Regions from separate parts of the Mesorhizobium sp. M4B.F.Ca.ET.058.02.1.1 genome, predicted to be linked through region 1. Evidence: predicted binding sites of a transcription regulator. Region 1 holds the regulator's gene; each other region holds the start of a gene.
What was found. The regulator LexA, encoded in region 1, represses DNA repair genes until DNA is damaged. The targets are predictions, from matches to a motif close to TGTTCNNNNTGTGTTCNG.
Positions count from the first base shown of each region.

Region 2: the regulator LexA is predicted to act here: its motif matches at 6,681-6,698, upstream of uvrA (excinuclease ABC subunit UvrA).
Region 3: the regulator LexA is predicted to act here: its motif matches at 7,157-7,174, upstream of EJ073_RS24790 (helicase-related protein).

Region 1 covers NZ_CP034450.1:716,095-726,552, reverse strand. The annotation lists partial or broken gene EJ073_RS03615 (SurA N-terminal domain-containing protein) at 1-789, shown strand, start outside; gene trpD (anthranilate phosphoribosyltransferase) at 786-1,796, shown strand; gene trpC (indole-3-glycerol phosphate synthase TrpC) at 1,801-2,613, shown strand; gene moaC (cyclic pyranopterin monophosphate synthase MoaC) at 2,616-3,113, shown strand; gene glp (gephyrin-like molybdotransferase Glp) at 3,113-4,318, shown strand; gene lexA (transcriptional repressor LexA) at 4,435-5,169, shown strand; gene EJ073_RS03585 (ComEC/Rec2 family competence protein) at 5,163-7,622, opposite strand; gene gltX (glutamate--tRNA ligase) at 7,725-9,149, shown strand; gene gltA (citrate synthase) at 9,332-10,458, shown strand, end outside.
Region 2 covers NZ_CP034450.1:1,001,546-1,012,003, forward strand. The annotation lists gene EJ073_RS05085 (hypothetical protein) at 1-230, shown strand, start outside; gene EJ073_RS05090 (VOC family protein) at 269-646, shown strand; gene EJ073_RS05095 (MarC family protein) at 741-1,370, shown strand; gene EJ073_RS05100 (OsmC family protein) at 1,388-1,813, opposite strand; gene EJ073_RS05105 (DUF2306 domain-containing protein) at 1,844-2,242, opposite strand; gene ssb (single-stranded DNA-binding protein) at 2,275-2,799, opposite strand; gene EJ073_RS05115 (cupin domain-containing protein) at 3,009-3,398, shown strand; gene EJ073_RS05120 (metalloregulator ArsR/SmtB family transcription factor) at 3,442-3,756, shown strand; gene EJ073_RS05125 (SRPBCC domain-containing protein) at 3,753-4,235, shown strand; gene EJ073_RS05130 (ATP-dependent Clp protease proteolytic subunit) at 4,260-4,865, shown strand; gene EJ073_RS05135 (hypothetical protein) at 4,934-5,218, shown strand; gene EJ073_RS05140 (PhzF family phenazine biosynthesis protein) at 5,281-6,069, opposite strand; gene uvrA (excinuclease ABC subunit UvrA) at 6,847-9,768, shown strand; gene EJ073_RS05150 (GNAT family N-acetyltransferase) at 9,803-10,267, shown strand; gene EJ073_RS05155 (DUF72 domain-containing protein) at 10,296-10,458, shown strand, end outside.
Region 3 covers NZ_CP034450.1:5,103,840-5,114,297, forward strand. The annotation lists gene EJ073_RS24760 (amino acid ABC transporter substrate-binding protein) at 1-25, shown strand, start outside; gene EJ073_RS24765 (ABC transporter permease subunit) at 192-872, shown strand; gene EJ073_RS24770 (amino acid ABC transporter ATP-binding protein) at 869-1,639, shown strand; gene EJ073_RS24775 (CarD family transcriptional regulator) at 1,701-2,282, opposite strand; gene fdxA (ferredoxin FdxA) at 2,713-3,051, opposite strand; gene EJ073_RS24785 (RNA-binding S4 domain-containing protein) at 3,200-3,586, opposite strand; gene EJ073_RS24790 (helicase-related protein) at 3,599-6,991, opposite strand; gene phbB (acetoacetyl-CoA reductase) at 7,717-8,442, opposite strand; gene EJ073_RS24800 (acetyl-CoA C-acetyltransferase) at 8,561-9,745, opposite strand; gene phaR (polyhydroxyalkanoate synthesis repressor PhaR) at 10,047-10,458, shown strand, end outside.

The sequences.
Region 1 (10,458 bases):
GACCAGATCCGCAAGGACCTGGCGCTCGGCGAGGCCAGCCGCATCCTGCTCGACGTGCACGACAGCTACGAAGACACGCGCGCTTCCGGCAGTTCGCTTGCCGACGCCGCCGCCAAGCTGAAGCTCAAGGTCGTCACCGTCGACGCGATCGACCGCACCGGCCAGCGGCCAGACGACACCATCGTCAAGGACCTGCCGGAGTCGGCGGATCTCATCAAGGCGGTGTTCGTCGCAGAGCCCGGCACCGAGAATGAGGGCCTGACCACCGCCGACAACGGCTTCGTCTTCTACGAAGTCGGATCGATCACGCCGGCGCGCGACCGCACGCTGGATGAAGTCCGCCAGAAGGTGGTGGCCGACTGGACGGCGGCGGAAACGGAAAAGCGGCTTGCCGCCAAGGCGGACGAGCTCGAGAAGCGGCTCAAGGCCGGGGCCACGCTCGATGTGATCGCTGGCGAACTCAAGCTCGAGAAGCAGACCAAGCGCGGCCTGAAGCGCGAAGCCGATGACGCCGATTTCGGCAAGGAAGGCGCCGCCGAGATGTTCGGTGTCGGCGAAGGCGGCACCGGGCTGATCCCCTCGCCCACCGGCGACGGACAGATCCTCTACAAGGTGGCTGAAGTCTTCGAGCCGGCCGGCGCCGATGCCAGCTCCGTGCCTGACGACGCGCAGAAATCGTTCACTGCCGGCATGTCGGACGACCTGCTCGACCAGTTGGTGGCGCAGTTGCAAACGCAATACGACGTCCGCATCGACCAGACCGCCGTTACCCAGGCGCAGGCCCGATGAGCGCGCTGAAGAGCCATATCGCCAAGGTGGCGGCAGGCACCCCTCTCTCGTTCGAGGAAGCGCGCGAGGCGTTCGAAATCATCATGTCTGGCGACGCGACGCCCGGCCAGATCGGCGGCTTCCTGATGGCGCTGCGCGTGCGCGGCGAGGCGGTGAGTGAGATTTCCGGCGCCGTCGCCACCATGCGCGCCAAGATGCTGCGCGTCGAGGCTCCGCACGGTGCCATCGACATCGTCGGCACCGGCGGCGACAATTCGCACAGCGTCAATATCTCGACGGGTTCCGCCTTCGTCATTGCGGCAAGCGGCGTGCCCGTGGCCAAGCACGGCAATCGCGGCCTGTCCTCGCTGACGGGCGCCGCCGACGTGCTCACCGCGCTCGGCGTCAAGATCGATATCGGACCGGAGACGATTGGCCGCTGCATCCATGAAGCCGGCGTCGGCTTCATGTTCGCGCCGGCGCATCATCCGGCGATGAAGCATGTCGGCCCGATCCGGGGCGAGCTTGGCACGCGCACCATCTTCAACTTGCTCGGACCGTTGTCCAATCCGGCCGGCGTCAGCAGGCAGATGGTCGGCGTGTTCCTGCCGGAATGGATCATGCCGGTTGCCGAGGCGTTGAAGGCGCTGGGCACCGAGCACGCCTGGGTCGTTCACGGCGACGGCTATGACGAGATCACCACCACCGGCGAGACGCAGGTGGCGGAACTTGCCGGCGGCGAGATCCGCACCTTCGCGCTCACCCCCGAGGCGGTCGGCCTGAAGCGCCATACCAAGGACGAGTTGCGCGGCGGCGACGCGGCCTACAATGCCAAGGCGCTGCGCGATATGCTGGGAGGTGCCGCGGGCGCCTATCGCGACACCGTGCTGATGAATGCCGGTGCCGGCCTGGTGGTGGCCGGCAAGGCAACAACGCTGGCCGACGGCATGGCGAGCGCTGCGCAAGCGATCGACAGTGGCCGGGCGCTCCAGGTGCTCGGCCGGCTGGTCGAAATTTCGAACGGGTAGAGCCTTGTCCGACATCCTGCGCAAGATCGAAGCCTACAAGCGCGAGGAGATCGCGGCGGCGAAGCGGCGCGTGCCGCTGGCCGAGATCAAGGCGCGGGCAGATGGCGCCGAGGCGCCGCGCGGTTTTCTTGCCGCGCTCGAAGCCAGGCGCGCGGCCGGCAGCTTCGGGCTGATCGCCGAGATCAAGAAGGCGAGCCCGTCCAAGGGGCTGATCCGCGCCGATTTTGATCCGCCGGCGCTGGCCAGGGCCTACGCGAAAGGTGGCGCCGCCTGTCTGTCGGTGCTGACCGACGAGCCGTCCTTCCAGGGTGCGCCGGAATTCCTCGCCGCCGCCCGCGCCGCCGTTGTCCTGCCCGCGCTTCGCAAGGATTTCCTGTTCGACGCCTATCAGGTGTTCGAGGCCCGCGCCTGGGGTGCCGACGCCATCCTAATCATCATGGCGAGCGTCGACGACGCGATGGCTCGCGAGCTCGAGTCTGCGGCCTTCGAACTCGGCATGGATGCGCTGGTCGAAGTGCATGACGAGGCCGAGATGGAGCGGGCGCTCCGGCTCTCCTCGCGGCTAATCGGCATCAACAACCGCGACCTAAGGACATTCGAGACCAGCCTGGACGTTTCGGAGCGGCTGGCGGCGATGGTGCCGGCCGACCGGCTGCTGGTCAGCGAAAGCGGCATCTTCACGCATCAGGACTGCCGCAGGCTGGAGAAGTGCAAGATCGGCACTTTCCTGGTCGGCGAGAGCCTGATGCGGCAAGCCGATGTGGCCGCCGCAACGCAGCTTCTGCTCACGGGCAAGGCGCCAGCCGAGGCGCTCTGACCATGGCGACCTCCCTCACCCACCTTGGCGCTTCGGGCGAAGCCAACATGGTCGACGTCGGCGACAAGGCCGAGACGGTGCGCACCGCGATCGCCGAGGGTTTTGTCTCGATGCGCGCCGAAACGCTGGAGATGATCCTTGCCGGCGATGCCAAGAAGGGCGACGTGCTTGGCACCGCGCGCATTGCCGGCATCATGGCGGCGAAACGCGCGCATGAACTGATCCCGCTCTGCCATCCGCTGCTCCTGACCAAGGTTTCGGTGGACATCGAGCCGGACACGTCCCTGCCTGGCCTCAAGGTCACGGCGCTCGCCCGCGTCACCGGCAAGACAGGCGTCGAGATGGAGGCGCTGACGGCGGCCTCCGTCGCCTGCCTCACCATTTACGACATGGCCAAGGCCGCCGACCGCGCCATGGTGATCTCCGGCATCAGGCTGGTCGAGAAGACCGGCGGCAAGTCTGGCGATTACAAGGCGGCCGGGCGCGGGGAAGGCGCTTGATGGCGCTGGTTCCTGTCGCCGAGGCGCTCGAGCGCCTGCTGGATGGAGCGGCGCCGCGGGCCAGTGAGAGCGTCGCGCTGATCGACGCCGCCGGCCGGGTGCTGGCCGAGCCCGTGGTGGCATTGCGCACGCAACCGCCCTTCAACGCCTCCGCCATGGACGGCTATGCGACGCGCGCCACCGACGTGGCATCCGTGCCGGCGCGGCTTTCGGTGATCGGCATGGCGCCGGCCGGCCGCGGCTTCGAAGGCAGCGTCGGCCCGTCGCAAGCCGTGCGCATCTTCACCGGCGCGCCAGTGCCGCAAGGCGCCGACACCATCGTCATTCAGGAGAATGTCAGGGACCTGGGCGGCGGCACGGTAGAGGTAACCCAGCCGACGGCGCAAGGACGCAACATCCGGCGTGTCGGACTCGATTTCGCGCAAGGCGATGTGCTGCTCGAAAGGGGCCGCCTGCTTGATCCCGCGGCACTGTCGCTGGCGGCATCCGCCAACCATCCGTGTTTGAGCGTGGTGAAGCGGCCGCTGGTCGCCATCATCGCCACCGGCGACGAACTGCTGCCGCCCGGCAGCGAGCTTGGTCCCGACCAGATCATTTCGTCCAACGCCTATGGCGTCGCCGCCGCCGCTCAGTCGGTCGGCGCCCGCGCGCTCGATCTCGGCATCGCCGCCGACCGCAAGGAAGCGATCGCCGCGCTGGTCAGGCAGGCCGTCGAGCAGCAGGCCGATGTCATCGTCACGCTGGGCGGCGCCTCGGTCGGCGACCACGATCTGATCCACGACGTGCTGACCGGCGAAGGCATGACGCTCGATTTCTGGAAGATCGCCATGCGCCCGGGCAAGCCGCTGATGTTCGGCCGGATGGGGCGCACGCGCTGTATCGGCCTGCCGGGCAACCCTGTCGCCAGCCTGGTCTGCTCGCAATTGTTCCTGAAGCCCTTGCTGGCGCGACTCGGTGGCCGCGACTTCCGGCAGGACCTGCGCGAGGCACGCCTGGGCACGGCGATGCAGGCCAATGATCTCAGGCAGGATTACGTGCGCGCCGTGGTCCGCGAAGAAGCCGGCTCAATGGTTGCCACCCCCTTCGGCATCCAGGACTCCTCGATGCTGCGCATGCTCGCCGACGCCAACGGCCTTGTCGTGCGGGAGCCCTTCGCCCCGGCTGCAGCCGCAGGCGACGCTTGCCGCGTGCTGATGCTACGCTGAACAAAACGTCAACGCATTCATTAAACTTTAAACGGTTGCGGAACACAACTGGAACAGATAGTGTTTGTTCTGGGTTTGTTTTTCTGATTCTGGTTTCAGAACCCGTGGGGGCCGCCATGCTGACGCGCAAACAACATGAACTCCTGATGTTCATCCATGAACGGCTGAAGGAAAGCGGCATTCCGCCCTCGTTCGACGAGATGAAGGAGGCGCTCGATCTCGCCTCGAAGTCGGGCATCCACCGGCTGATCACGGCGCTGGAAGAGCGCGGCTTCATTCGCCGGCTGCCGAACCGGGCGCGTGCTCTGGAAGTGCTGCGCCTGCCTGACTCGATCGCGCCCGGTCTCAATGCGGCGAAGAAGTTTTCGCCGAGCGTCATCCAGGGAAGCCTGGGACAGGGCAATCTCGGTCGGCAAATCAAACCGGCGTCGCCGTCGCGTACCCCCAGCAATGACGACGACGCTGTGTCGGCGGTGTCGATCCCGGTAATGGGCCGCATCGCCGCCGGCGTGCCGATCGACGCCATCCAGCACCAGACGCATTCGATCTCGGTGCCCCCGGACATGATCTCGGGCGGCGAGCATTATGCGCTGGAGGTCAAGGGCGACTCGATGATCGAGGCCGGTATCTTCGACGGCGATACGGTCATCATCCGCAACGCCGACACGGCGAGCCCCGGCGAGATCGTTGTGGCGCTGGTCGACGAGGAAGAGGCGACGCTGAAGCGCTTCCGCCGCAAGGGCGCATCGATCGCGCTCGAAGCTGCCAACCCTGCCTATGAGACCCGCATCTTCGGCCCTGACCGGGTCAAGGTGCAAGGCAAGCTGGTCGGCCTGATCCGGCGCTACTGAGCCGACGGCGCCAGTTTGACCACCGGTTTTTCGGGTCTCTGGTAAGGCGGCAGTCCCCTCGCCTCGCGAGAGTATTTGCGCTGCTCGTGCCATGGCCGGTAGGGCTTTTCGACCGCGTAGCGGATTGTTGCTTGCGCGCTCGCCGATTGCGGATCGAAGAAGACGGCGGCACTGCCGGAGCGGGCGAGCTGACGTTTGGTGACGACGAGGGCCAGCGAATTCCAGCAGGGACTGTAGGCGGTGGCGTCGTCGATGACGATCAGGTCGGCGAAGGCGCAGGCCGGCCGCGCCGTCTTGCGGTTTTCCGCGAGCGCCACGATTGCGCCTGACGGATGTCGGGCAAGGCATAGCCCGTCCCTGCAGTAAAATGGCGAGCCCGGCGGCAGGTCGAGCGGATCGATGTCGAAGCGTGCATCCCCTGTCTCGAAGGTCTCCGGCTCGACGATGGTCTCGGCCACCAGCGCGCGTTTCCAATTGTCGGTGGTGAATTCGTTCGACCGCACCCGGTTGACGGCGAGCTCGCCGCCTCCGATCGGCATCGCCACCAGATGCGCATCCTCCGAGATCAGCACATCGGGCGTGCGGGTATTGGAAACCGTCAGCAGGCCCGCCAGAGCGAAGGGGATCGCCGCAAGTCTCAGCCAGGTCGTGGCCATGGTCGCGATGACCAGCGCTATCGTCACGAAAAGCACCGACTGGATGGAGATCAGCCCGACGGCATCGACCGGCGAGCGTTCGGAAATCCACCCAGAGATCGCGATCATCGCGGTCAGGCCCTTGCCCATCAGATACAGGAATGGCCAGTCGAGGCCGAACGGCATAGTCAGGGCGCTGGCGACCCCCAGGAACATGACCACCGAAACGATCGGCATGACGGCCAGGTTGGCGACCAGGCTGAGTGGCGAAACGCGCTGGAAGTGCCAGATGGCGAAGAGCGCCGTGGCGCTGCCGGCGATGATCGAGGTCATGGCAAGGCCACCCATCCCCATCGCCAGTTTGCGCGACGTAAAGCGAAGGAACGATCGCTTCGGCGGCGGCGTGGTCGTCCTGTCGGCGCGATAGTCGGCCCAGCCGGCATAGGCGCCGACCAGGGCAGCCGTGGCGGCGAAGGACATCTGGAAGCTCGGGCCGACCACTTCGTGCGGCGACACCAGGATGACGGCGATGGCCGAGATCGCCAGATTGCGCATGGTGAGCGCTGCCCGGTCGAACAACACGGCGACAAGCATCACCGCCAGCATGATGAAGCTGCGTTCGGCCGCGACCACAATGCCGGAGAAGACGAGATAGGCGGCGATCGAGACGAGTGCGGCTGCGGCGGCATATTTCTTGACCGGCCGGCGCGATGCGAAGTCGGGAAACAGCGCGAAGGCCCCGCGCAGCAAGAGCATGATGGTGCCGGCGACCAGCGCCATGTGCAGGCCCGAGATGGAGATGACGTGATAGATGCCGGTGCGCCGCATCGCCTCATTGATCTCATCGGGGATGCCCGCTCGCACGCCGACTATCAGTGCGGCGGCGATCTCGCCCTCCGGGCCGCCGACCTGGCCGCGGATGTGGTTGGCGATGCTCTCCCGCGCCTTCTCGATCGTGGAAGCCAGGCGCGCCGAGGGCGGCGCATCTTCGCTGGCGATTGTCTTTGGATTGCCAAGGAAAAAGCCGCTGGCGCCGATACCGGAAAAATAGCTGTCGAAGGAGAAGTCGTAGCTGTCGGGTCGCACCGGGCCGGTCGGCTGCAGCAGCCTTGCATAGCCGGTAAGCAGCGAGCCGGCTGTCATATCAGCAGGTACTTTCCGTGCCGAAAGCCGGACCCGCTCCGGCGCGTAGCGCAGCTTTGGGTGAGCGGTGGAGATCACATCGATCGTCAGCCTGACGCGGCCGTTCTCCATTTCCTCCAGGCTAACGAGCCGGCCGGTCAGGCGGGTCTGGATCTCGGAACCGAGCATCGGTGTCGCAGCGCGCCAGGTCTCGACCTTTGCGGCGAGAAAGCCCAAGGCGCAGAAGAACGCCGCCATGAAGAGCAGATGCGTCCTTGGCCGTGGGCGCGAAACGAGCGCGCAGACAGCCATCAGCGCCACCGCCGCAAGCGGCCTGTATAGGTCCGGCTCGGCGTTCAGCGAGAAATAGAAGATCACGCCGGCAGCCAGGAACACCGGCACCAGCAGGAAGCCGATGCCGCGATCAAGCTCGGTCGTGGCCGCGGCGCCGATGCTGCGATGAAACGCCGGCCATGAGACGCGGCCAAGCTGCTTGCCGAGCCGCGTGATGGTTGCCGTCGGCGAGGCCGGGCGGAATCCGCCGCCATCAGGCGGCAAAATCTCTTTGGCCGGACGCGACTCCGGAAGCCAAACCGGCGCTGTTTCGACAGGCGCTGTGTCGGCAAACAGCAGGCGCTCGCTGACGCCAGCTGTCGTCCCCTCGCCCTCCACCGTGCCCCGGCCTCGTCCAGCCATCGGGTCTGCCCCTTGCGCCCCAGACCTCCTATGCTACATGAACGCGCGAAGCGCGAAAGTCCGCGCAATCACGCCCGCTTCCTATGCCAGCCTGAGAGTGCCATGTCCGACAAGGTCGTCACCCGTTTTGCCCCCTCGCCGACAGGCTACCTGCACATTGGCGGAGCGCGCACGGCGCTGTTCAACTGGCTCTATGCCAGGCACTCCGGCGGCACGATGCTGCTGCGCATCGAGGATACCGATCGCGAGCGCTCCACCGAGGCGGCAACCGCTGCCATCCTGGACGGACTAACCTGGCTCGGCCTCTCATGGGACGGTGAGGCGGTTTCGCAGTTCGAGCGCGCGCCGCGCCATCGCGAGGTGGCCGTGGAGCTCGTGCGCCTGGGCAAGGCCTATTACAGCTATGAGACGCCTGCGGAGCTCGAGGCGATGCGCGAGGCGGCGCGCGCCAAGGGCCTGCCGCCACGCTATAACGGCCAATGGCGCGACCGCGACCCGTCCGAGGCGCCGCCCGGCATCAAGGGCGCCATCCGCATCAAGGCGCCGGCCGAGGGCGAGACCGTCGTGCACGACCGGGTGCAGGGCGAGGTGCGCTTTCCCAACAAGGACCTCGACGACTTCATCATCCTGCGCTCGGACGGCAACCCGACCTACATGCACGCCGTCGTCGTCGACGATCACGACATGGGCGTCACCCACATCATCCGCGGCGACGACCATCTGACCAACGCCGCGCGCCAGACGGTGATCTACAACGCCATGGGCTGGGATGTGCCTTCGATGTCGCACATCCCGCTGATCCATGGCGCCGACGGCGCCAAGCTGTCGAAGCGGCACGGCGCGCTCGGCGTCGAGGCCTATCGTTCGATGGGCTACTTGCCGGAGGCCCTGCTCAACTATCTCGCCCGCCTCGGCTGGAGCCACGGCGACGACGAAGTCATGTCGATCAAAGACATGATCGGCTGGTTCGACATCGGCGACGTCAACAAGGGCGCCGCCCGCTTCGACTTCGCCAAGCTCGAGGCGCTGAACGGCGTCCATATGCGCAAGATGGACGATCATGCGCTGTTCGACATCTTCGTCGCCACCCTGCCCTATCTCGAAGGCGGCCCGGCGCTCGCCGCCCGGCTCGACGACAAGAAGAAGGCGCAGTTGCTCGCGGCCCTGCCCGGGCTTAAGGAGCGCGCCAAGACGCTGGTCGAACTGGTCGACGGCGCCGGCTTCCTGTTTGCCGAGCGGCCGTTGCCGGTCGACGAAAAGGCGGCGGCGCTGCTTTCCGGCGAGGCGCGCGCCGTCCTCCGCGGCGCCCATGCGGCTTTGACGGCGGTTCCCGGCGACTGGACGGCCGCGGCCGCCGAGGCAGCGATCCGCGAGTTCGCCCAGGCCGGCGGCCACAAGCTCGGCGCCGTGGCGCAGCCGCTGCGGGCCGCGCTGACCGGCCGGAGCACGTCGCCCGGCGTGTTCGATGTGCTTGCCGTGCTCGGCCGCGAGGAAAGCCTGGCGCGCATCGCGGATCAAATCGATTAGGAGCGAACTGGCCCAAAAAGATTGGCATTGAAAGGTGCGTTTCGCAGTGCAACATTAGGCCTTGGCCCAATCTGGCACGCACCTCCTAAAATGCGGTGGCGAGTACGCGCATTCCGGTGATTTCGACGTGTCGTTTGCAGGATTTGCCTTGCCGGCATGAGGAAACAAAAAGGAGTTTGCTAATGAGCGAAGCTGCAACGAAACTGGAACCGAGCGCCAAACCGCACGGGTCGACCGCCAAGCTGGAGCTCGCCGGCAAGACGCACGAGTTCAAGGTGCGAAGCGGTTCCGTCGGGCCTGACGTCATCGATATCGGCTCGCTCTACAGCACCACCGGCGCCTTCACCTACGATCCCGGCTTCACCTCTACGGCCAGCTGCGAGTCGGCCATCACCTTCATCGACGGCGACGCCGGCATCCTGCTGCACCGCGGCTATCCGATCGACCAGCTCGCCGAGCATGGCGACTTCCTCGAGGTCTGCTACCTGCTGCTCTATGGCGAGTTGCCTACCAAGGCGCAGAAAGACGACTTCGACTACCGGGTGACGCGCCACACCATGGTGCATGAGCAGATGTCGCGCTTCTTCACCGGTTTCCGCCGCGATGCGCATCCAATGGCCGTCATGTGCGGCGTGGTCGGCGCGCTCTCGGCCTTCTATCATGACTCGACCGACATCTCGGATCCGTACCAGCGCATGGTCGCCTCGATGCGGCTCATCGCCAAGATGCCGACGATCGCGGCGATGGCCTACAAGTACCACATCGGCCAGCCCTTCATTTATCCGAAGAACGAGCTGAACTTCGCCGCCAACTTCCTGCACATGTGCTTTGCGGTGCCCTGCGAGGAATACAAGATCAATCCGGTGCTGGCGCGCGCCATGGAACGCATCTTCATCCTGCACGCCGACCACGAGCAGAACGCCTCCACCTCGACGGTTCGTCTCGCCGGCTCTTCGGGCGCAAACCCCTTCGCCTGCATTGCGGCCGGCATTGCCTGCCTCTGGGGCCCGGCGCATGGCGGCGCCAACGAAGCGGCGCTCAACATGCTGGGCGAGATCGGCCATGTCGACCACATCCCGGAATTCATCGCCCGCGCCAAGGACAAGAACGATCCGTTCCGGCTGATGGGCTTCGGCCACCGCGTCTACAAGAACTACGATCCGCGCGCCAAGATCATGCAGAAGACAGCGCATGAGGTGCTGGGCGAGCTCGGCATCAAGGATGATCCGCTGCTCGACATCGCCATGGAGCTGGAGAAGATCGCGCTCACCGACGCCTACTTCATCGAGAAGAAGCTTTACCCGAATGT
Region 2 (10,458 bases), 290 kb from region 1:
CCTGGCACATCTTCTGGAGCGATCCGCGCAACCAATACTACAGCCGGCAGCTCGGCCGCGCCGAGGGCGAGACGATCGTGCAGGTCGGCGCCGATGGCTCCGGCGCGTCGGTGCGTTGGAGCTTTTCGCGCATCACCGAGAATTCGTTCCGTTGGCTCGGCGAGCGCTCGCATGACGGCGGCGCCACCTGGCGGCTCGAGGTCGAATTCCTCGCCCGCCGCACGACTTGAGGCTGATCGGCTACCCTAATGAAAAAACGGAGAAAACGATGCTTGACCACATCTCGCTCGGCGTTGGCGACACAACTGTCTCGAAGCGCTTCTACGATGCCTTGCTGCAACCACTTGGCTATGGCTGCCTCAGCCAGTCGCCCGGCTCGCTCGGCTATGGCGCCAATGCAGTGGCGCTCTGGGTGAATGAAGCCGCGCGGCCGGTGCCGGCGGACACGGAGTCCGGCCTGCATTTCTGCTTCGCCGCGCCGACGCGAAAGAGCGTCGATGCCTTCCACGCGGCCGCGTTGCGTGAGGGCGGCAGGGACAATGGCCCGCCTGGCTTGCGCGCCGCTTATGGTGAAAACTACTATGCCGCCTTCGTCATAGACCCTGACGGGTACCGGCTCGAGGCTTACTGCGGCAAAGCTGAATAGCCGGCTGAAATCCCCTCCCTTCCTGTTCCCACCGCTCCCGCTTTGCTCTACCAATTGACGAGCTTGGGCTTCGCCCGGCGGGAGGGGACCAGCGATGCCGAGCTTCGACAGCCTGTTCAATGCCTTCGTCACCATACTGGTGACCATCGACCCGCCCGGGCTGGCGCCGCTTTTCCTCGCTGTGACGCGCGGCATGAACCGCGAGGAGCGCCAGCAAGTTTCGGTGCGGGCCTCGGTGATCGGCTTCCTGGTGATGGCGCTGTTCGCGGTTGCCGGCGCCTCGATCCTGTCGGTGTTCGGCATCACGCTGCCGGCCTTCCGCGTCGCCGGCGGTTTCCTGCTCTTCTTCATCGCCTTCGAAATGGTGTTCGAGCGCCGGCAGGACCGCAAGGAGAAGATCGGCGACGTCGCCATCACCAAGGACATGATCCACAATATCGCCGCCTTCCCGCTGGCGATCCCGCTGATCGCCGGCCCGGGCGCGATTTCGGCGACGGTGCTGCTGTCGGGACACTTCGACGGTTTCGCGGCGCAGGCGGCGCTGGTTGGCATCATCTTCGTCAGCCTCGCCATCACCTATCTGGTGTTCGTGCTGGCGGAGCGCATCGACCGCATCCTCGGCCAGACCGGCCGCTCGATCCTGACGCGGCTGCTCGGCGTCATCCTGGCGGCGCTCGCCGTACAGTTCGTTGCGGACGGCGTCAGGGCACTAATGGCTGCCTAAGCGGGACCCCTGCTGCCTTATTTCGCGGCGGTATCGACGACCTCGAAATCATGCGTGACCGTCGCCGTCTTGGCCATCATCGCGGTCGCCGAGCAGTACTTTTCGATCGAGAGGTCGATCGCGCGCTTCACCTTTTCATGCGAGAGCCCGCGGCCCTTGACGATGAAATGCATGTGGATGCGGGTGAAGACCCTGGGCTCCTTCTCTGCCCGGTCGGCGTCGAGCTCGACGACGCAATCCTCGATCGCCTCGCGGCCTTTTTCGAGGATGTGGACGACGTCGTAGGCCGAACAGCCGCCGGTGCCGATCAGCACGAGCTCCATCGGGCTCGGCCCCGGCGTTTTGCCCTCCGGGCCGGACGCTGTTCCGAGGACAACCTTGTGGCCGCTGCCGGACTCACCGACGAAGGTGCGTTCCTCGACCCATTTGACGCGTGCTTTCACGGCATTTTTCCTTGCGAGGCCTTGGCCAGCCTATTGACCGAACACGACCGTATGCATGATCCGGCCAGGCAGCAGCGTGAAGATGCCGGCGCCGATCAAGGCGAAGACATAGAGCTTGATCATGGCGCCGCGATGCGCGGCGACGCGATGGGTGTGCGCATACCACACCGCCAGCGGCGCGGTGACCAGCACCAGGATCGACAGCAGATGGATCGGACTGAACGGGCCGATCAGGCGGATCTGCTGGATCCAGAAACTCGAGACGGCGATGACAAGCATCAGCGCCGCCCAGGCATAGCCCATCACGCGGTGGCTCGGCGTGCCTTGCGGAAGCGCCAGCTGCGCGCCGCCAATCGCCAGGGCGGCAAGGGCCGCGAATGCATGCCACGGAATGGGAGGGGGCGCGGATAGCAATGGTCCGAGCGACATCTCCCCTCCTCAATGCCGGTTACGTGGGGCGCTCAGAACGGGATCTCGTCGTCGAGTTCGCGCGACGCACCGCCGCCGCCACCCCTGGAGCCGCCACCGCCGCCGCCGCGGCTGAAGCTGTCGTTCGTGCCGGACTGGCCGAAATCCGAGCCGCGGCTGCTGTTGCCGCCACCGGCATAGCTGCCGACCTGACCGCCGCCCTCGCCGCGCGCGTCGAGCATCTGCAACTCACCACGGAATTTCTGCAGCACGACCTCGGTCGTGTAGCGGTCATTGCCGGTCTGGTCCTGCCATTTGCGCGTCTGCAACTGGCCCTCGACATAGACCTTCATGCCCTTCTTCAGATACTGCTCGGCCACCTTGGCGATCTGGTCGTTGAAGATGACGACGTTGTGCCACTCGGTCTTTTCCTTGCGCTCGCCGGAATTCTTGTCGCGCCAGCTTTCCGAGGTGGCGATGCGGATGTTGACGACCGGCTCACCCGAGTTCAGGCGGCGGATTTCCGGGTCCGCCCCGAGATTGCCGACCAGAATGACCTTGTTGACGCTACCCGCCATCGTACTTCTCCGCGCTCATCCGAAACAAATTTTTGACGCCGCACCTTACAGCTTGCGGGCAATCGCCGCCCGTCGTGACTGGCTTTTCCCACAAGGTTTTTGTTCTCTTTTCGTTCTATGATGTGGGCGATGCGCTGTCAATGGTTGTCAGCAGCATGTAGTGTTCCGGCCCGGAATTTCCACGTGATCGGGAACGGATGGGGTGCCAGGTGAAGTCGATCGCACATGGGGACCAGCAGCGCGAGCAATGGCGGGCGGGCGTCGAGACACGCATGCTGGTATCGGCCAGCAACGGCGCGGCGCAACTCTGCATATTCGAACAATGGGTCGAGCCCACGGTCGGCGCCCCGACCCATTGGCATTCGGTCGAGGAGGTGCTCACGGTCGTCGCCGGGATGGCCGAGGTGTGGATCGATGACCAGCACAGCGTCCTGACGTCAGGCCAGTCTCTCATCGTCCCCGCGCACAGGAAACATGGCTTCCGCAACGTCGGCGACGAACCGCTTCACATCCACGCGGTGTTGGCGTCGCCGATCTTCGAGGCCACCTTCGATGGAGCGGCCGGGCTGGTGAGGCGCTGGCTTCCGCAAGGTTCGTAAACAGCGCTTGCCAAATCAATAAGTATCGACTTATGCTTCTGCCATGATCGAGGCAGAGATTTTCCGCGCGCTGGCCGACCCGACACGGCGCGCCGTCTACGAGCGGCTGGTCGCCAGCGAGATGACCGTGTCGGAGCTGCGCATCGGCATGACGGTGTCGCAGCCGGCGGTGTCGCAGCATCTGGCGGTGCTGCGCGGCGCAGGCCTGGTGGTCGAGCGGCGCGCCGGCCGCAATGCCTATTACCGCGCAGCGCCGGAAGGGCTCGAGCCGCTGCTCGGTTGGATCGAGCGCTACCGCGCGTTCTGGCCGGAACGCATCGAGAAACTGAAGACAGTTTTGAAGGGAATGGACCAATGACGGCAACCGAACGTCCTCCTGCCGATGCGTCGCTCAACTTCGAATGCGAGCTTACCGATCCGCCTGAAAAAGTCTGGCGCGCGCTGACCGAAGCGGAATTGCTGGCGGCCTGGATGATGCCGAACGACATCACTCCCGAAGTGGGCAGCCGTTTCGCCTTTGACGGGCCAGAGGCGCCGATCGAGTGCGAAATCCTCGAAGCCGAGCCCGGCAGGCTGCTGCGCTATTCCTGGCGCGAGCGGCCAAGCAAAGGCAATGGCGGACGGCAAGTGCCGCTCGACGGCCGATTGGACAGCATCGTCACCTTCACGCTCGACCCGACGGTTTCCGGCGGCACGCACCTGCGCATCGTCCATGAGGGCTTTGCGCGCATGCCCGCCGTCGCCATGGCCGGTGCCGGTTGCCGGCACGCCTTTGGCGCGGGCGGCACGAAACGGGCGATCGCGGCGAATGCGCCGCAGTTGCGGCGCGCGGCCTGAGCAAGGAACCAAGGGAGAGACGAAATGAGCGGTCTTGCCAATCTGGTGCCGATGGTGATCGAACACTCGAGCCGCGGCGAACGCGCCTTCGACATCTTCTCGCGGCTGCTGCGCGAACGCATCATCTTCATCAACGGAGAGATCAACGACGGTGTGTCGGCGCTGGTCTGCGCCCAGCTTCTGTCGCTGGAATCCGACCATCCCGACAAGGAGATATCGCTCTACATCAACTCGCCGGGCGGCGTGGTGACCAGCGGTTTCGCCATCTATGACACCATGCAGTACATCTCCTGCCCGGTGTCGACCGTGTGCATGGGCTTTGCCGCCTCGATGGCGTCCTTCCTGCTGATGGCCGGTACGCCTGGCCGGCGCATCGCACTGCCCAACGCCAGCATTGTGCTGCACCAGCCGCTCGGCGGCTTCCAGGGCCAGGCGTCCGATATCCAACGTCACGCCGAAGGCATCATGCGCACCAAGCGGCGCATGACCGAGCTCTATGCTCATCATTGCGGCCGCACCTACGAGGAGGTCGAGCGCACGCTCGACCGCGACTATTTCATGACCGCCGAGGAGGCCAAGGCCTGGGGTCTTGTCGACCATGTCTACGACACCCGCAAGAAGGCGGCATGAGGCCGGCACGCGGCAAAGTGATCGCGTGCGGTCTGGCATCGCTTCTGCGCCGCCAATATAGTCCGGCGATGACCAGCAAGCGTTCGTCCAGACTCCTGCGCATCGTCGCCCTCGCGACCGCGAGCATGTTGGCGGGCGCCGCCTTCGCCGATGACAGTTCGACACAGAAGGCTGCTCTGCCCGGCGTGAGCAGCGACTATCGCATCGCCAAGCCCGCCCCGCAGCCCGAGCCCGAGGACGCGCTGCCGGCCAGCGGCAACGGCCAGTTCAAGATCGGCGATACCGATGTCAGGATTTCCGGCAGCATAACCATCGACATGGCGACGGGTGGGATCAGGCCGCCGAGCCATTAAGGTGCTTTGAACGTCGGCGCTGCCGCCGCGTCGTGGAATGCGAGCGCCGCCAGCCGCTGAAATCAGATCTCCGCTTCGCCTTCGAGATAAAACACGCACTGCCCTTCGAGCTCGACACGCTCGCCAACCGCGCGGCACGTGATCTCCCCGCCTCGCTTCGATGCCTGATACGCACGCAACTCTGTCTTGCCGAGGCGCGGAGCCCAATAGGGCACCAGCATGCAGTGCGCGGCGCCGGTCACCGGATCCTCAGGAACTCCTTTCGCTGGAGCGAAGTACCGGCTGACGCAGTCGTACGCTTCATCACCTGCTGCCGTCACGATGACACCGGGTCGGTCCAGACGAGCAATCGCCGCCATGTCTGGCGTAAGTGAGCGCACAGTGCTCGCGCTGTCGAGCACCGCCATGTAGTTGAACGCGTTCACCCAGACTTCAACAGGTTCGACGCCGAGGGCATGCGCGAACCCCGGCGGGACCGCCGCGGCTTTCTCCGACGGGCGCGCCGGAAAGTTCAACACGTAGCCCGCATTCACACGCGTAACCACGAGCGGCCCGCTCTTCGAATGAAACACGACCGACTGACGACCCGGCTCGAGCCGCTCCATCACGACCGCCGCGCTCGCAAGCGTCGCGTGTCCACAAAGCGGCACTTCCGTGACGGGCGTGAACCATCGAAGCCGATAGTCGCTCCCCTCGCGAACGAGAAACGCGGTCTCCGCCAGATTGTTTTCGGCGGCTATGGCCTGCATCACCGCGTCGTCCGGGAAGCTGCCCATCGGCATGACCGCGGCGGGATTGCCGGCAAATCGCCGGTGAGCGAAGGCATCGAGCTGGAAGATGGGTGTACGCATGGGATTGAGATGGATTGAACTCACGGCCCACCAATCGCGCCATGTATCGGTCGACGTTGACGTAGGACGGGTGCGCCATCGGCACCGAGTGCCATCGCTGGCGCAAATTTAAGCCCCGCCGCTGCTTCTACAGTCTGACGGGGCTTTCATGGATCTGAAATCCAACTTTTGCCGGGAGTGTTCTGCCGGCGTTTGATTTCGGATGCTCCGCGGCGTTCAGCCGACGATCCGACTATGGTCTCTGATTGTTGGGAATCGGCAAGTCACGGTTTGTCGGGCAGCGCTCACGCCAAGCCCTGGCACTTATGCCCGCCGCGGCTCCATCATCGTGTGGAGCCTCAAGGGACTGTCCGGTGGCGTCATGCTCCGCTCCTGGGTCCGTTGCGACAATTGTCGTCCGAAGCGCAAATCGCAAAGCCTGCGGCGTCTCGCAGGCCACCTTTGGGTGGCGAGGCCATCGAAAGACGGCCGGCTCCGTTGACCCCCGGACACTGCTCCCGTGAGTCGGAGACGTCAACCGTTGAAAAGCCGATTAACGGAAAATGTGATCACCGGGAGGTTACGTCTAGGTCAGGTCGGGGCGGGATTTCCACACCGCTTTGTCAGGAGCGTGTTCGGCCTTTGTTCTTTCCGCTTGCCCGCCCGCGCGAAAGACGGTTAAACGCTTCTGTCGAGTGTTGTGGCGTCTCTCGACGTGGCGGGAAAACTACCTACATAGGGGATGGCCGGGGAACCCCGCCACTCCAGCAAATTCCAGACCTGAGGCGGCGACCGGCGATGGCCGACCATAAATACCTTTCCATTCGCGGGGCGCGCGAACACAATCTCAAGAACGTCGATCTCGATCTGCCGCGCGACAGCCTGATCGTCATGACCGGCCTGTCAGGTTCCGGCAAGTCGTCGCTCGCCTTCGACACCATCTATGCCGAAGGCCAGCGCCGCTATGTCGAGAGCCTGTCGGCTTATGCCCGCCAGTTCCTCGAGATGATGCAAAAGCCGGATGTCGACCAGATCGACGGGCTCTCCCCCGCCATCTCCATCGAGCAGAAAACGACGTCGAAGAATCCGCGCTCGACGGTCGGCACCGTCACCGAGATCTACGACTATATGCGGCTTCTGTTCGCGCGCGTCGGCATTCCCTATTCGCCGGCCACCGGCCTGCCGATCGAGAGCCAGACGGTCTCACAGATGGTCGACCGCGTGCTGGCGCTGGAGGAAGGCACGCGCCTGTTTCTGCTGGCGCCGATCGTGCGGGGCCGCAAGGGCGAGTACCGCAAGGAACTGCTGGAGCTGCAGAAGAAGGGGTTCCAGCGCGTCAAGGTCGACGGCGTCTTCTACGAGATCGCCGATGTGCCGGCGCTGGACAAGAAGTACAAGCACGACATCGACGTGGTTGTCGACCGCATTGTCGTGCACGGCGACCTGGCGACGCGACTTGCCGATTCCATTGAGACGGCGCTTAAGCTCGCCGAGGGCCTGGCCGTCGCCGAATTCGCCGACAGGCCGCTCGACGCCAGCCTGACTGGTGAGGATTCGGTCAACAAGTCGAAGAACGAGACGCATGAGCGCATCCTGTTCTCGGAGAAATTCGCCTGCCCGGTTTCGGGCTTCACCATTCCGGAGATCGAGCCCAGGCTGTTCTCCTTCAACAATCCGTTCGGCGCCTGCCCGACCTGCGACGGCCTCGGCAGCCAGCGCGCCATCGACGCCAATTTGGTGGTGCCCGACGAGAACCTTTCGCTGCGCGACGGCGCCGTCAGCCCGTGGGCGAAGTCGACCTCGCCCTATTACGCGCAGACGCTGGAAGCGCTGGGCAAGGCCTATGGCTTCAAGCTCGGCGACAAGTTCAAGGATCTTTCCGCCGAAGCGCAGGAGGCGATCCTGCACGGCACCGGCGAGCGCGAGATCACCTTCCAGTACGATGACGGTCTGCGCTCCTACAAGACGACCAAGACCTTCGAGGGCGTCATCCCCAATCTCGACCGGCGCTGGAAGGAGACCGAATCCGCCTGGATGCGCGAGGAGATCGAGCGCTTCATGTCGGCGACCCCCTGCCCCTCCTGCAGCGGCTACCGGCTGAAGCCGGAGGCGCTGGCGGTGAAGATCGCGGGAAAACACATCGGCGAAGTGACCGAGCAGTCGATCCGCAAGGCCGACCAATGGTTCACCGAATTGCCGGCGCAGCTCAACGACAAGCAGAACGAGATTGCGGTGCGCGTGCTGAAGGAGATCCGCGAGCGGCTGCGCTTTCTCAACGATGTCGGCCTCGACTATCTGACGCTTTCGCGCAATTCCGGCACGCTGTCGGGCGGCGAGAGCCAGCGCATCCGGCTCGCGTCGCAGATCGGCTCGGGCCTCACCGGCGTCCTCTATGTGCTGGACGAGCCGTCGATCGGCCTCCACCAGCGCGACAATGCACGCCTGCTCGACACGCTGAAGCACCTGCGCGACATCGGCAACACGGTGATCGTCGTCGAGCATGATGAGGACGCCATCCTGCATGCCGACTATGTCGTCGATATCGGCCCGGCCGCCGGCATCCATGGCGGCGAGATCATCGCGCAGGGCTCGCCGCAGCAGATCATGGCGACGCCGGCCTCGATCACCGGCAAATATTTGTCCGGCGAACTCGAAGTGGCGACGCCTGCCATGCGCCGCGAAGCGAAGAAGAACCGGCGCATCAAGGTCGTCGGCGCGCGCGGCAACAATTTGAAGAACGTCACGGCGGAAATCCCGCTCGGCACGTTCACCGCGGTCACCGGCGTGTCGGGCGGCGGCAAGTCGACCTTCCTGATCGAGACGCTGTTCAAGGCGGCCTCGCGCCGCATTATGGGCTCGCGTGAACATCCGGCCGAGCATGACCGCATCGAGGGGCTGGAGTTCCTCGACAAGGTCATCGACATCGACCAGTCGCCTATTGGACGGACGCCGCGCAGCAACCCCGCCACCTATACCGGCGCCTTCACGCCGATCCGCGACTGGTTCGCGGGTCTGCCGGAAGCCAAGGCGCGCGGCTATCAGCCGGGCCGCTTCTCGTTCAACGTCAAGGGCGGCCGCTGCGAGGCCTGCCAGGGCGACGGCGTCATCAAGATCGAGATGCACTTCCTGCCCGACGTCTACGTCACCTGCGACGTTTGCCACGGCAAGCGCTACAACCGCGAGACGCTCGACGTGCTGTTCAAGGGCAAGTCGATCGCCGACGTGCTCGACATGACGGTCGAGGAAGGCGTCGACTTCTTCGCTGCCGTTCCCGGCGTGCGCGACAAGCTGGAGACGCTGAAGCAGGTCGGCCTCGGCTACATCCATATCGGCCAGCAGGCGACGACGCTGTCCGGCGGCGAGGCGCAGCGGATAAAACTCGCCAAGGAACTGTCGCGCAAGGCGACCGGCAAAACGCTCTACATCCTCGACGAGCCGACCACCGGCCTGCACTTCCACGACGTCGCCAAGCTCTTGGAAGTGCTGCACGAGCTGGTCGACCAGGGCAACACGGTGGTGGTCATCGAGCACAATCTCGAGGTCATCAAGACCGCCGATTGGGTGCTCGACCTCGGCCCCGAAGGCGGCGACGGCGGCGGCGAACTGGTCGCCTCCGGCACACCGGAAGCGATCGTGCGCGAGAAGCGCAGCTACACCGGCCAGTTCCTCAAAGAACTGCTGGAGCGGCGCCCTGGAGGCAAGCGCGAAGCGGCGGAGTGAGTGCGCAAATCGTCAGTGCCTGGAGAGCGTTTGAATGACATTCAGAGAGGCGCTTGCGGCGGATCTCCCCGCCGTCGTCGCGCTAACCACCGCCGCCTATGCGCCCTACACCGCTCTGCTCGGCGCGCCGCCTATGCCGGTCACGGAAGACTATGCGCCACGCATCGAGCGCGGCGAGGTCTGGCTGCTGGAGGGCGGCGCTGAGCTTGCCGGGCTGATCGTGCTCGAGCGCCATGCCGACCATGTCATGATCTTCAGCGTGGCCGTGTCGCCTGCGTTTCAAGGCAAGAAGTTGGGCATCGCGCTGCTCGACTTCGCTGACGAGCAGACACAGTCATGGGGTCTGCCGGAGGTGCGGCTCTACACCAATTCGCGGATGGCGCGGAACATCGCGCTCTATACGGCCTATGGTTTCCGGGAAACGGGTCGCCGGGCCCACCCCTACCGGCCAGGATGGATTGTGGTCGACATGGTCAAGCCGGTCGACCAAGCCGCCTGATAGCCTTTTTGAAACTGGGAGGATGACAATGGCCAGCCAAGGAACGATCCGCTCGGGCATGGGCGGCTGGACGTTCGAGCCGTGGGACACGTCTTTCTATCCTGACAAGCTGTCCAAGGCCAAGCAACTCCAATACGCCAGCCGGCAGGTGCCGAGCATCGAGGTCAACGGCACCTTCTATTCCAGCTTCA
Region 3 (10,458 bases), 2.1 Mb from region 1:
TTTCGGCCAGGACGTTTCGCAGTAAATCCGCCTGATCGGGCCGCGAATCGGCCCCAGGACATCGGCGGGCCGTCTTTGACGGCTCGCCGATTTTCGCGTGATATGCGCCCGCAGTCTTCGCCGCAGCCGCACGTCGCGACGCGGGCTCTACCGACGCCTGTTCAGGCTGCATCTGGCAAGGAGAGGGCCCCGTGCCGCACTGGCTGCAATTAATGCTGGAATCGCTGCCGACCCTGTTATGGGCGGCGCTGATCTTCACCGTGCCGCTGACGCTTTTGTCGTTCGCCTGCGGCCTCGCCGCCGGGCTGGCCACGGCGCTGCTCAGGCTGTTCGGCCCAAAGCCGCTGGCGGCCGTGGCCCGCTTCTATGTCTGGATATTCCGTGGCACACCGCTCCTGGTGCAGCTGTTCCTGATCTTCTACGGTCTGCCCTCGATCGGCATTCTGCTCGATGCCTTTCCCGCGGCGCTGATCGGCTTCACGCTCAACATCGGCGCCTACACGTCGGAGATCATCCGCGCCGTCATCGGCTCGGTGCCGAAAGGGCAGTGGGAGGCGTCCTATTCGATCGGCATGACCTGGAGCCAGTCGATGCGGCGCACGATTCTGCCGCAAGCAGGGCGCGTCGCCGTGCCGCCGCTTTCCAACACCTTCATCTCTCTGGTCAAGGACACCTCGCTGGCGGCCGCCATCACCGTGCCGGAGATGTTCCAGGCGGCGCAGCGCATCGTCGCCACCACCTACGAGCCGCTGATCCTCTACATCGAGGCGGCGGCGCTCTACCTAGTGATGAGCTCGGTGCTGTCGGTGCTGCAGGCGCGGCTGGAGGTACGCCTCAACCGCTACGGCGGCTTCCTGGAGGCGAATGCATGATCGGCCTCGACAACATCGAGAAGCGGTTCGGCGACAATCTCGTCCTGAAGGGTGTCACCGTCAGCATCGAGGAAGGTAGCGTGACGGCGCTTGTCGGCCCCTCTGGGGGCGGAAAAAGCACTCTTCTGCGCTGCATCAATCTGTTGGAGATTCCAAGCTCGGGCACGCTGCGCATCGGTGAGGAGACGCTGCAGTTCCGTCCGGGGGTCAAGGTACCCGCCAGGGACATCCAGCGCATTCGCCTGCAGACAGGCATGGTGTTCCAGAACTTCCAGCTGTTCCCGCATCGCACCGCGATCGAGAACGTCATGGAAGGGCTGGTGACGGTGCTGAGATGGACGGCCGGCAGAGCCCGCGAACGGGCAATGGCCCTGCTCGAGAAGGTCGGCATGGCGCACAAGGCCGATGCCTGGCCGGCGACGCTGTCAGGCGGCCAGCAGCAGCGTGTTGCGATCGCCCGGGCGCTGGCGCCGTCGCCGCGTGTGCTGCTGTGCGACGAGCCGACCTCGGCGCTCGACCCGGAGCTCGCGCAGGAAGTGGTCGACGTGCTCGGCCAGCTCGCCCGGGAAGGCACGACCATGGTGATGGCCACGCACGATCTGAGGCTCGCCTCCAAGATCGCGCAGGAGGTGGTGTTCCTCGATGCCGGCGTCGTCGTCGAGAAAGGCCCGGCCTCGGTCGTGTTCGACAGGCCGGAGCGCGAGCGGACGAAACGCTTCATTGCCTCGCTGAGGCAGGAATCGCACAGGGAAACTGGCGGCGAGTAGCCTTCCGAAACAAAAAACCCGGCACGAGGCCGGGTTTTCTGAATTCGCGAAGGAAAAAAGCTCAGGCAGCTTCTTCCTGTTCGGCTTCCTCATTGTCGGCCTTGGCGCCGCGCTTCGGGCCCTTGTTGAGGTTGACCTCGATAAGGCGCACGGCCTCGGTCTCCGACATGCGGTTGACGGCAGCGATCTCGCGGGCCATGCGATCGAGCGCGGCCTCGTAAAGCTGGCGCTCGGAATAGGACTGCTCCGGCTGGTTGTCGGCGCGGTAGAGGTCGCGCACGACTTCCGAGATCGAGATCAGGTCGCCCGAGTTGATCTTGGCATCATATTCCTGGGCGCGGCGCGACCACATGGTGCGCTTGATGCGGGCACGGCCCTGCACAACCTTAAGCGCGCGGTCGACATAATCCTCTTCCGACAGCTTGCGCATGCCGATGGAGGTCGCCTTGGCGACCGGCACCTTGAGGCGCATCTTGTCCTTCTGGAAGTCGATGACGAACAGTTCCAGCTTGTGGCCGGCGACTTCCTGCTCGTCGATCGAGACGATCTGGCCGACGCCGTGCGCCGGATAGACGATGAACTCGCCGGTCTTGAAACCGTGACGCGCTGCGTTGGACTTCTTCTGCGGGGTGATCGTTGCCATTACGCCCTGAACTCCTTGTTGTAGCGCCGGCATGGCGGCGCCGGCTGAACTCGCGCGATCGGGATCGCCGACCGTTAGCCGCACAACAGATGAGCCCATCCGGAAAAGCCAGGGCAAGCACACCGCATAATTGCGACCGCCTGCCCCAGATCGCTCTGGTCCGGATTGAGAAGCTCACCTTTCAGTGATTTGGGGCGTTTGCGCCATAAATCGACGTTGTGTCACCGGCATGTTTGGCTGATGTAGCACAAAAAGTCGGAAGAATCAAGGTTTTGCTGCATTCGCGAAGGCCAAGCGCCGCCGCTGCCTGTCAAGGCAGTTCCTGTTTCATGCCCGTTACGTTACGTCACGCCGGCCGGACCGGCACCGTCACTTTTGATTTTGCGCATGATCCTTTCCGAAAATCGGAACCGATTTTCGGGGTCATGCGCTAGTCGCCTTCGCCGGGCTCGGCCGAGAAATATTTCTCGAACTTGCCGGTCTCGCCGTCGAAGTTTTTCGCGTCGGCCGGCGGTTCCTTCTTGGCGGTGATGTTCGGCCACTTCTCGGCATATTCGGTGTTGATCTGCAGCCATTTCTCAAGCCCCGGCTCGGTATCCGGCTTGATCGCGTCGGCCGGGCATTCCGGCTCGCAGACGCCGCAGTCGATGCACTCGTCCGGATGGATGACGAGCATGTTCTCGCCTTCGTAGAAACAGTCGACCGGACAGACCTCGATGCAGTCCATGTATTTGCATTTTATGCAATTGTCGGTCACGACATAGGTCATCGCAGGCTCCGGGACGTCCCATTTCTGCTGGGTTTTTTGGTGAGGTAACGCCTTTGCCGGTCGCTGGCAAGGGCGGCCATTCCTGACGGTGCCGTCGCGCCCGGAATGGAGTTGCAGAACCTCGATGCGGTTGAGATCGTTCCCGCCCTCAATCCTCGCCGAGCAGCCGGTCGGTTTCCCGCCTTTCTTTCTTGGTCGGGCGGCCGCTGCCGGCCTCGCGTAAAGCCGGAAGAGCGTCCGGAACGGCCTCGTCCTTCGGCGTGGGTTGCGGCGACATATCCTCATAGAGCAGGCGTGCCTCCTCGGCGGGGCCGCGCCTGGCGCCGGCGCCGAGCACTTTCCAGACCAGGATGCGCCGGTCCAGCGTGATGGTCAGCACGTCGCCGGGCCGGACAATGTCGGAGGCCTGCGCTGCTTTGTCGCGATTGATGCGCACGCGGCCAGCGACCACGAGCTTCGCCGCCAGCGAGCGCGATTTCACCGCGCGCGAGAAGAACAGCCATTTGTCGATGCGCTGGCGGGCATCGGTGACCATCGGACCCGCGGGCTACTTCTTCAGCTGGTCGCGCAAGGCGGCGAGCTTGGCGAAGGGCGAGTCCGGGTCGAAGCGCGCCGGCCGTTCGTCGCGCGGCTTGGCCTGGAAGGCAGGCTTGCCGGCTTGCGCGCCGCCCTTGCCATCCTGCCGGCCGCCTTTCCAGTCGGGCCTGCCGTCGCGGCGGTCGGGACGCTCGCCTTGCGGCCTGCCTTCGCGCCGCTCGCCAGCCTCGCCTGGCGGCCTCGGCTTGAACTTGGAGCGGTCGAAGCGCGGCTTGCCGGCACCGTCGCGCTGGTCGCGGCGCCCGTCATTCGGGCGTCCGCCCGGCTGGCCGGCCGCTTCGCCAGTTGCGTCGGACCGGCCGCCCTGCGCGGCCGGTCCGTTGCGCGGGCGATTGTCGCGGCGGTTGTCGTGCCGGTGGCGTGGGCGCTGCTCGAAACGACCCTGACGCCACAACAGGATAGGCTTCGGCTCCTCGGCCTCGGATGCCGTCTCGCCGGCTTCCGCAGTCGCGGCAGGCTGGGTGGACCCGTCGGCCGCCGCCGGCGAGTCCTCGGCCACCGGCTCTCCCGCTACGACGTCGACTTCCGCAGTCTGGGCTTCTGCCTCCGCCTCGGCTGCCGGAGCAGCGTCAGCTGGTTCTTCGGCGACGGCTTCCACCACCACCGGGGCCTCGTGCGTGGCTTGGGCTGGAGCCTCAAGCGGCTCTTCAGCGACCAGTCCGGTGACGGGTTCGGCCGAAACGTCGACCGTGGCTTCCGGCGCGACAGCGGCGTCCGGCCCAGGTCCAGAACCCTCGGCCGGTGTTTCGGCACCGGCTTCCGCAGCCGTGGCTGCGGCCGCTGCACCCATCTCGGCCTTTGCCGCCTCTTCCGCCGCAAGCTTGGCGGCGGCCGCCTCGCGCGCGGCACTGTCTTGCGCCTCGAGCCGCGCCTTGACCTCGGCTGCCGGCTTCGGCTCGGCGCGATAGCCGAGACCTTTGAGGATCTCTTCCATGTCGTCGGCGGTAGCGCCGAGGATCGACATCATCGGCGGCGTCACCATGAAGGCGTGGCCGTCATAGGCGCCGTCGGGACGCTGGCCCAGCTCCGGCTTCCAGTTGGTCGCGGGGCGGATCAGGTCGGCCAGCCGCTCGAGGATATCGACGCGCACCGCGCGGCGACCGAGATTGCGGTAGCCGGCGAGCTTGTAGAAGCTCTTGTCGAAGGCGGGATCGATGACCACCGAGGTGCGGCCCGACGCCAGCGCATGCACCACGTCGCCAAAGCCGGGCTTGTCCTTGCCGTCATTCTTCAGCGCCCAGAGAAGCGTCACCAGCCCGGCCGGCGCCGGCTTGACCAGCGCCGGCACGAAGACGTGGTAGGCGCCGAAGCGCACGCCCAGCCGGCGCAGCGCCGCGCGGCCCTCCTGGTCGAGCGACTTCATCTCCTCGGTGATGTCGCGGCGGTTTATGAGGCCGAAATGCTCGACGAGCTGGAAGGCGATGCCGCGACCGATGCCGGTGAGCTGCTCGGCATTCTTCAGGTCGACCAACGGCTTCAGCAGCGACTCGATCTGGAAATTGACAAAGCGCTCGGCGCGCGCCGCCACCTTGTCGCGGGCCGGGCCGGTGAGCTGCTCGTCGGCCAGCAGCACGAGGCGCGGCTTCAGCGGCTCATCGCCGGCAACCAGCGTGCCGATCGGCGCGCCGATCCAGCGCAGCGTTCCGTCGGAGCCGAGCGCGAGATCGCCATTGGCGCAGGCGCCGAAGCGTTCGGCGCGCGTTTCGAACTCGGCGGCAAGCGCCTTTTGGGCAGCCGTGCGTACGGCCTTGGCATCCTCGCCGCCGGCGCTCTGGTCGGCGGTGAAGCGGAACCCCTGCAACTCGCCGACATGATGGCCTTCGACGAGGACGGTTCCGGTAGGGCTTATTTCGGCTTCAGGCATTGTATTTTCTCTAAGGCGCCGCATGAGGACGGAAGTCCTGCGGTCTACGAAGCGTTTCGTCAACCGCTCATGCAGCGCATCCGACAATCTGTCTTCGATTTCGCGCGTCTTTTCCTGCCAGTGTGCCTGATCGGCCAGCCAGCCAGGCCGGTTGGAGACAAAGGTCCAAGTACGAATCTGGGCGATGCGGTGCGAGAGCGTGTCGATATCGCCATCGGTCGTGTCGGCGCGGCGGACCTGCTCGGCCATGTAGTTCTCATCGACATGGCCGCGCCTGGCGAGGTCCATGTAGATCGACGCGATCAGGTCGGCATGCTGGGCCGGTGCGATCTTGCGGTAGTCGGGCAGGGCACAGGCTTCCCAGAGCAGCGCGACGCGCCTGGCATCGGTGGCGAGCGAGCGGATCTCCTCGTCGCGCGACAGATGCTCCAGCGCCTGCGCATCGACCGCCGGCAGGGCGCGTGTCAGGCCCTCCACCGGAGCGTTGGTCTCGATCGAGCGCTTCAGCGCGTCGAGGCTGGAGAAATCGAAATCGGCGGTGCGCCATTGCAGGACCTTCACCGGATCGAAGTCATGGCCCTCGATCTTCTGGACCAGTTCCTCGTCCAGCGGATCGACCTGGCCGGTGACGCCGAACGTGCCGTCGCGCAGGTGGCGGCCGGCGCGGCCGGCGATCTGGCCGAGCTCGGCCGCGGTCAGGTTGCGGTATTGGTAGCCATCGAACTTGCGGTTCTGGGCGAAGGCGACGTGGTCGAGGTCGAGGTTGAGCCCCATGCCGATGGCGTCGGTGGCGACAAGGTAGTCGACGTCGCCCGACTGGAACAGCGCCACCTGCGCGTTGCGGGTGCGTGGCGAGAGCGCGCCGAGCACGACGGCGGCACCGCCCTGCTGGCGGCGGATCAGCTCGGCGATGGCGTAGACCTCGTCGGCTGAGAAGGCGACGATCGCGGTGCGCCGCGGCAGGCGGGTCAATTTCTTCGAGCCGGCATAGGCCAGGTGCGACAGCCTGGGCCGCGTCACCACCGAGATGCCCTTCAGGAGGCGCTGCAGGATGCCGTGCATGGTGGCCGCGCCGAGCAGCAGCGTTTCCTGGCGGCCGCGCAGATGCAGGATACGGTCGGTGAAGATGTGGCCACGCTCGAGGTCGCCGGCAAGCTGCACCTCGTCGATGGCGACGAAGGCCGCATCGGTCTCGCGCGGCATCGCCTCCACCGTGCAGACCGAATATCTGGCGCCCGCCGGTTGGATCTTCTCCTCGCCGGTGATCAGCGCCACCTTGTGGACGCCGACCTTCTCGCAGACGCGCGCATAGACCTCGCGCGCCAGGAGCCTGAGCGGCAGGCCGATGACGCCGCTCTCATGCGCCACCATGCGCTCGATGGCGAGGTGGGTCTTGCCGGTGTTGGTGGGTCCAAGCACGGCCGTCACGTCGCGGCCGGAAAGGATCAACGGCTGGGGGTGTTTCGGCTGGACGTTCATCGGCCCGGAAATAGACTTTCTGCCGCTCGTAGTCGGGGGCGCGCCGGCGATGGCGCGTGTGACAGCCGACACATAGGGATTTCGAGCGCGAAGCGAAAGCGGAATGTTCCGCCGTCGGTCTCCATGGGTCGCGTGGGGGGGCGAAATCCGCTCCCGATTAACGGTTGGAACGAGTCTGGAACGAATCGGCGACGAATCGCTGACTCGCCGAAGTTCATGGTTTGTTCATGGCTACATGTGGATTTTTTGACGATGAGTCTCACCATATGCTGAATCGCTTGATTGGCCCGTTTCATGCAGGACGAACGCGAGTCGCGCGTCGCCGTTAACCTTTGCCGATGAACGACCGACGTTGTTCGTCTGGCCTCGGCCAAGATTATGAAATTCTTGACGTTTCCTAACGGGCCTTAATCTTTCGGGTACGTTTCTCGGCCCTCGGCGTTAACGTTCCGGCCCAAAGCCGGAACGAATCGGCGACGAATCAGCGATGTCGGGATTTTCTTGGTTTGTTCACCCCAACATGTTGTGTCGCAGGGAGGTTTTCCACCGAGAATCCACAGGTTGGGCACATGCTTTTGCACAGGCCGCGCGCGAGCCATTAACCTTTGCGTGCCGGAGCGGGGCAAAGGCGTCGCGCGAGGGGCCCGCACAGCGGAGAGGTGACAAACAAAACGGGCCGGTTTCCCGGCCCGTTTTTGTCGATGTCTATTTCTCGGCGCGGGGCGTCAAACGAAGTACTGGCCGCCATTCGCGGTGATGGTCGAGCCGGTGATGAAGCCGGCCTCGTCGGAAGCGAGGAAGACGACGCAGCGCGCGACTTCTTCCGGCTCGCCGAGCCGGCCCACCGGGATCTGCGGGATGATGCGCTCGTTGAGCACCTTCTCGTCGATTGCCCTGACCATCTCGGTGGCGATGTAGCCGGGGCATATGACGTTGACGGTGATGCCGGCGCGGGCGCCCTCTTGAGCCAGCGCCTTCGAGAAGCCGATGTCGCCGGCCTTGGCGGCGGAATAGTTGACCTGGCCGGCCTGGCCCTTCTGGCCGTTGATCGAGGAGATGGTGATGACGCGGCCGAACTTGCGGTCGCGCATGCCGCCCCACAGCGGATGCGTCATATTGAAGACGCCGGACAGGTTGGTGTCGATGACCTCTTTCCACTGCTCGCGGGTCAGCTTGTGGAACATGGCGTCGCGAGTGATGCCGGCATTGTTGACGAGCACCGAAACCGGGCCGAGATCGGCCTCGACCTGCCTGATGCCGGCAGCGCAGGCGTCATAGTCGGCGACCGACCATTTGTAGACCGGGATGCCGGTCTCGGCCTTGAACTTCGCGGCCGCCTCGTCATTGCCGGCATAGTTCGCCGCAACCGAATAGCCGGCCTTCTTCAAAGCGATCGATATCGCCGCGCCGATACCGCGCGATCCGCCCGTGACGATTGCTACCTTACTCATGCAGTTCCTCCCTTTGGTCGGAAGAGCGAATAGGGAGTAGCGAATAGCGAGTAGGGATCTGATATCCCGTCACGTCATTCTACCCTATTAGCCACTCCCTATTCGCTATTCGCTAAGTTCAGAGCGCTTCCACGCACATGGCGACGCCCATGCCGCCGCCGATGCAAAGCGTGGCAAGACCCTTCTTGACGCCGCGGCGGCGCATCTCGAAGACCAGCGTGTTGAAGACGCGGGCGCCGGAGGCGCCGATCGGATGGCCGATGGCAATGGCGCCGCCATTGACGTTGACGATCGACGGATCCCAGCCCATGCCCTTGTTGACGGCGCAGGCTTGTGCGGCGAAGGCCTCATTGGCCTCCACCAGGTCCAGGTCCTTGACCGACCAACCGGCCTTATCCAGCGCCCGCTTCGAGGCCGGAATCGGGCCGGTGCCCATGATCGCCGGATCGACGCCGGCGGTCGCCCAGGAAGCGATGCGGACCAGCGGGGTGATGCCGCGCCGGGCGGCTTCGGCCTCGCTCATCAGCAGCGCGCCGGCCGCGCCGTCATTGATGCCGGAGGCATTGGCGGCGGTGACCGTGCCGTCCTTGTCGAAAGCGGGCCTAAGTTTGGTCATGGCGTCGAGCGTCGCGCCGTGGCGGATATATTCGTCCTGGTCGACGATCGTATCGCCCTTCTTGCCCTTGATGGTGAAGGCGACGATCTCGTCCTTGAACTTGCCGGCCTTCTGCGCGGCCTCGGCCTTGTTCTGCGAAGCCAGCGCGAACTGGTCCTGGTCGTCACGGGTGATCTGGAACTGGCGCGCGACATTCTCGGCGGTATTGCCCATGTGATAGCCGTTGAAGGCATCCCACAGCCCGTCCTTGATCATGGTGTCGATCATCTTGTAGTCGCCCATCTTGACGCCGGCGCGCAGATGCTGGGCATGCGCCGAGAGCGACATCGATTCCTGGCCGCCGGCGACGATCACCTTGGCATCGCCGGTGGCGATCTGCTGCATGCCGAGCGCGATCGCGCGCAGGCCCGAGCCGCAGACCTGGTTGAGGCCCCAGGCGGTGGTCTCCTTGGGCAGGCCGGCGTTGATCGAAGCCTGGCGGGCAGGGTTCTGGCCCTGGGCGGCGGTCAGAACCTGGCCGAGGATCACCTCGTCGACTTCCGAGGGCTCGACGTTGGCCCGCGCGAGCAATTCCCTGATGACGACCGCGCCGAGTTCATGTGCCGGGGTGGCGGCGAAGCTGCCGTTGAAGGAGCCGACTGCCGTGCGCGCGGCGCTGGCGACAACTATGCCATTGGATGCGGACATTTTCTTCTCCAGACTTCGAGGTGTCGTGTTTTAGGCTATCGTTGAGGAACTTTCTTGCCCTTTCCCGGTGCCAAGTCAAACCGGAAATGGGCATGCCGGCCATGCGCCGCAAGCAGGCCTGCGCTGGCCAGGGCTGCAGTCCCCGCTTCGCTGCGCAGCATATTCCGGCCGCCATGCAGCATTAATCGATCTTGCACTGCACAAACCACTTGGAATTGTGACGCTTTTGCGCATATCCTTGACAGGGCGCAATCGTTACCGGCTGCTTACTCAAATGCGCCGGTGTCCGGGGAGGATACTGATGGCCGCGAAAGACGACCCGATCGTCATCAAGAAATATGCCAACCGCCGACTCTACAACACCGGCACCAGCACCTATGTGACGCTGGAAGACCTCGCCGACATGGTCAAGAAGGGCGAGGAATTCACCGTCCAGGATGCCAAGACCGGCGACGACATAACGCATCCAGTGCTGACCCAGATCATTTTCGAGCTGGAGAACAAGGATGGGCAGAACATGCTGCCGATCCCGTTCCTGCGCCAGCTGATCGCCTTCTACGGCGACCAGATGCAGATGATCGTGCCCAGCTTCCTCGAGCAGTCGATGATCGCCTTCTCCAAGGAGCAGGAACGTTTTCGCGAACAGATGAAGGGCGCGTTCGGCAAGTCGCCGATGGACATGATGAAGATGTCGACGCCGATGAAGGCGCTGG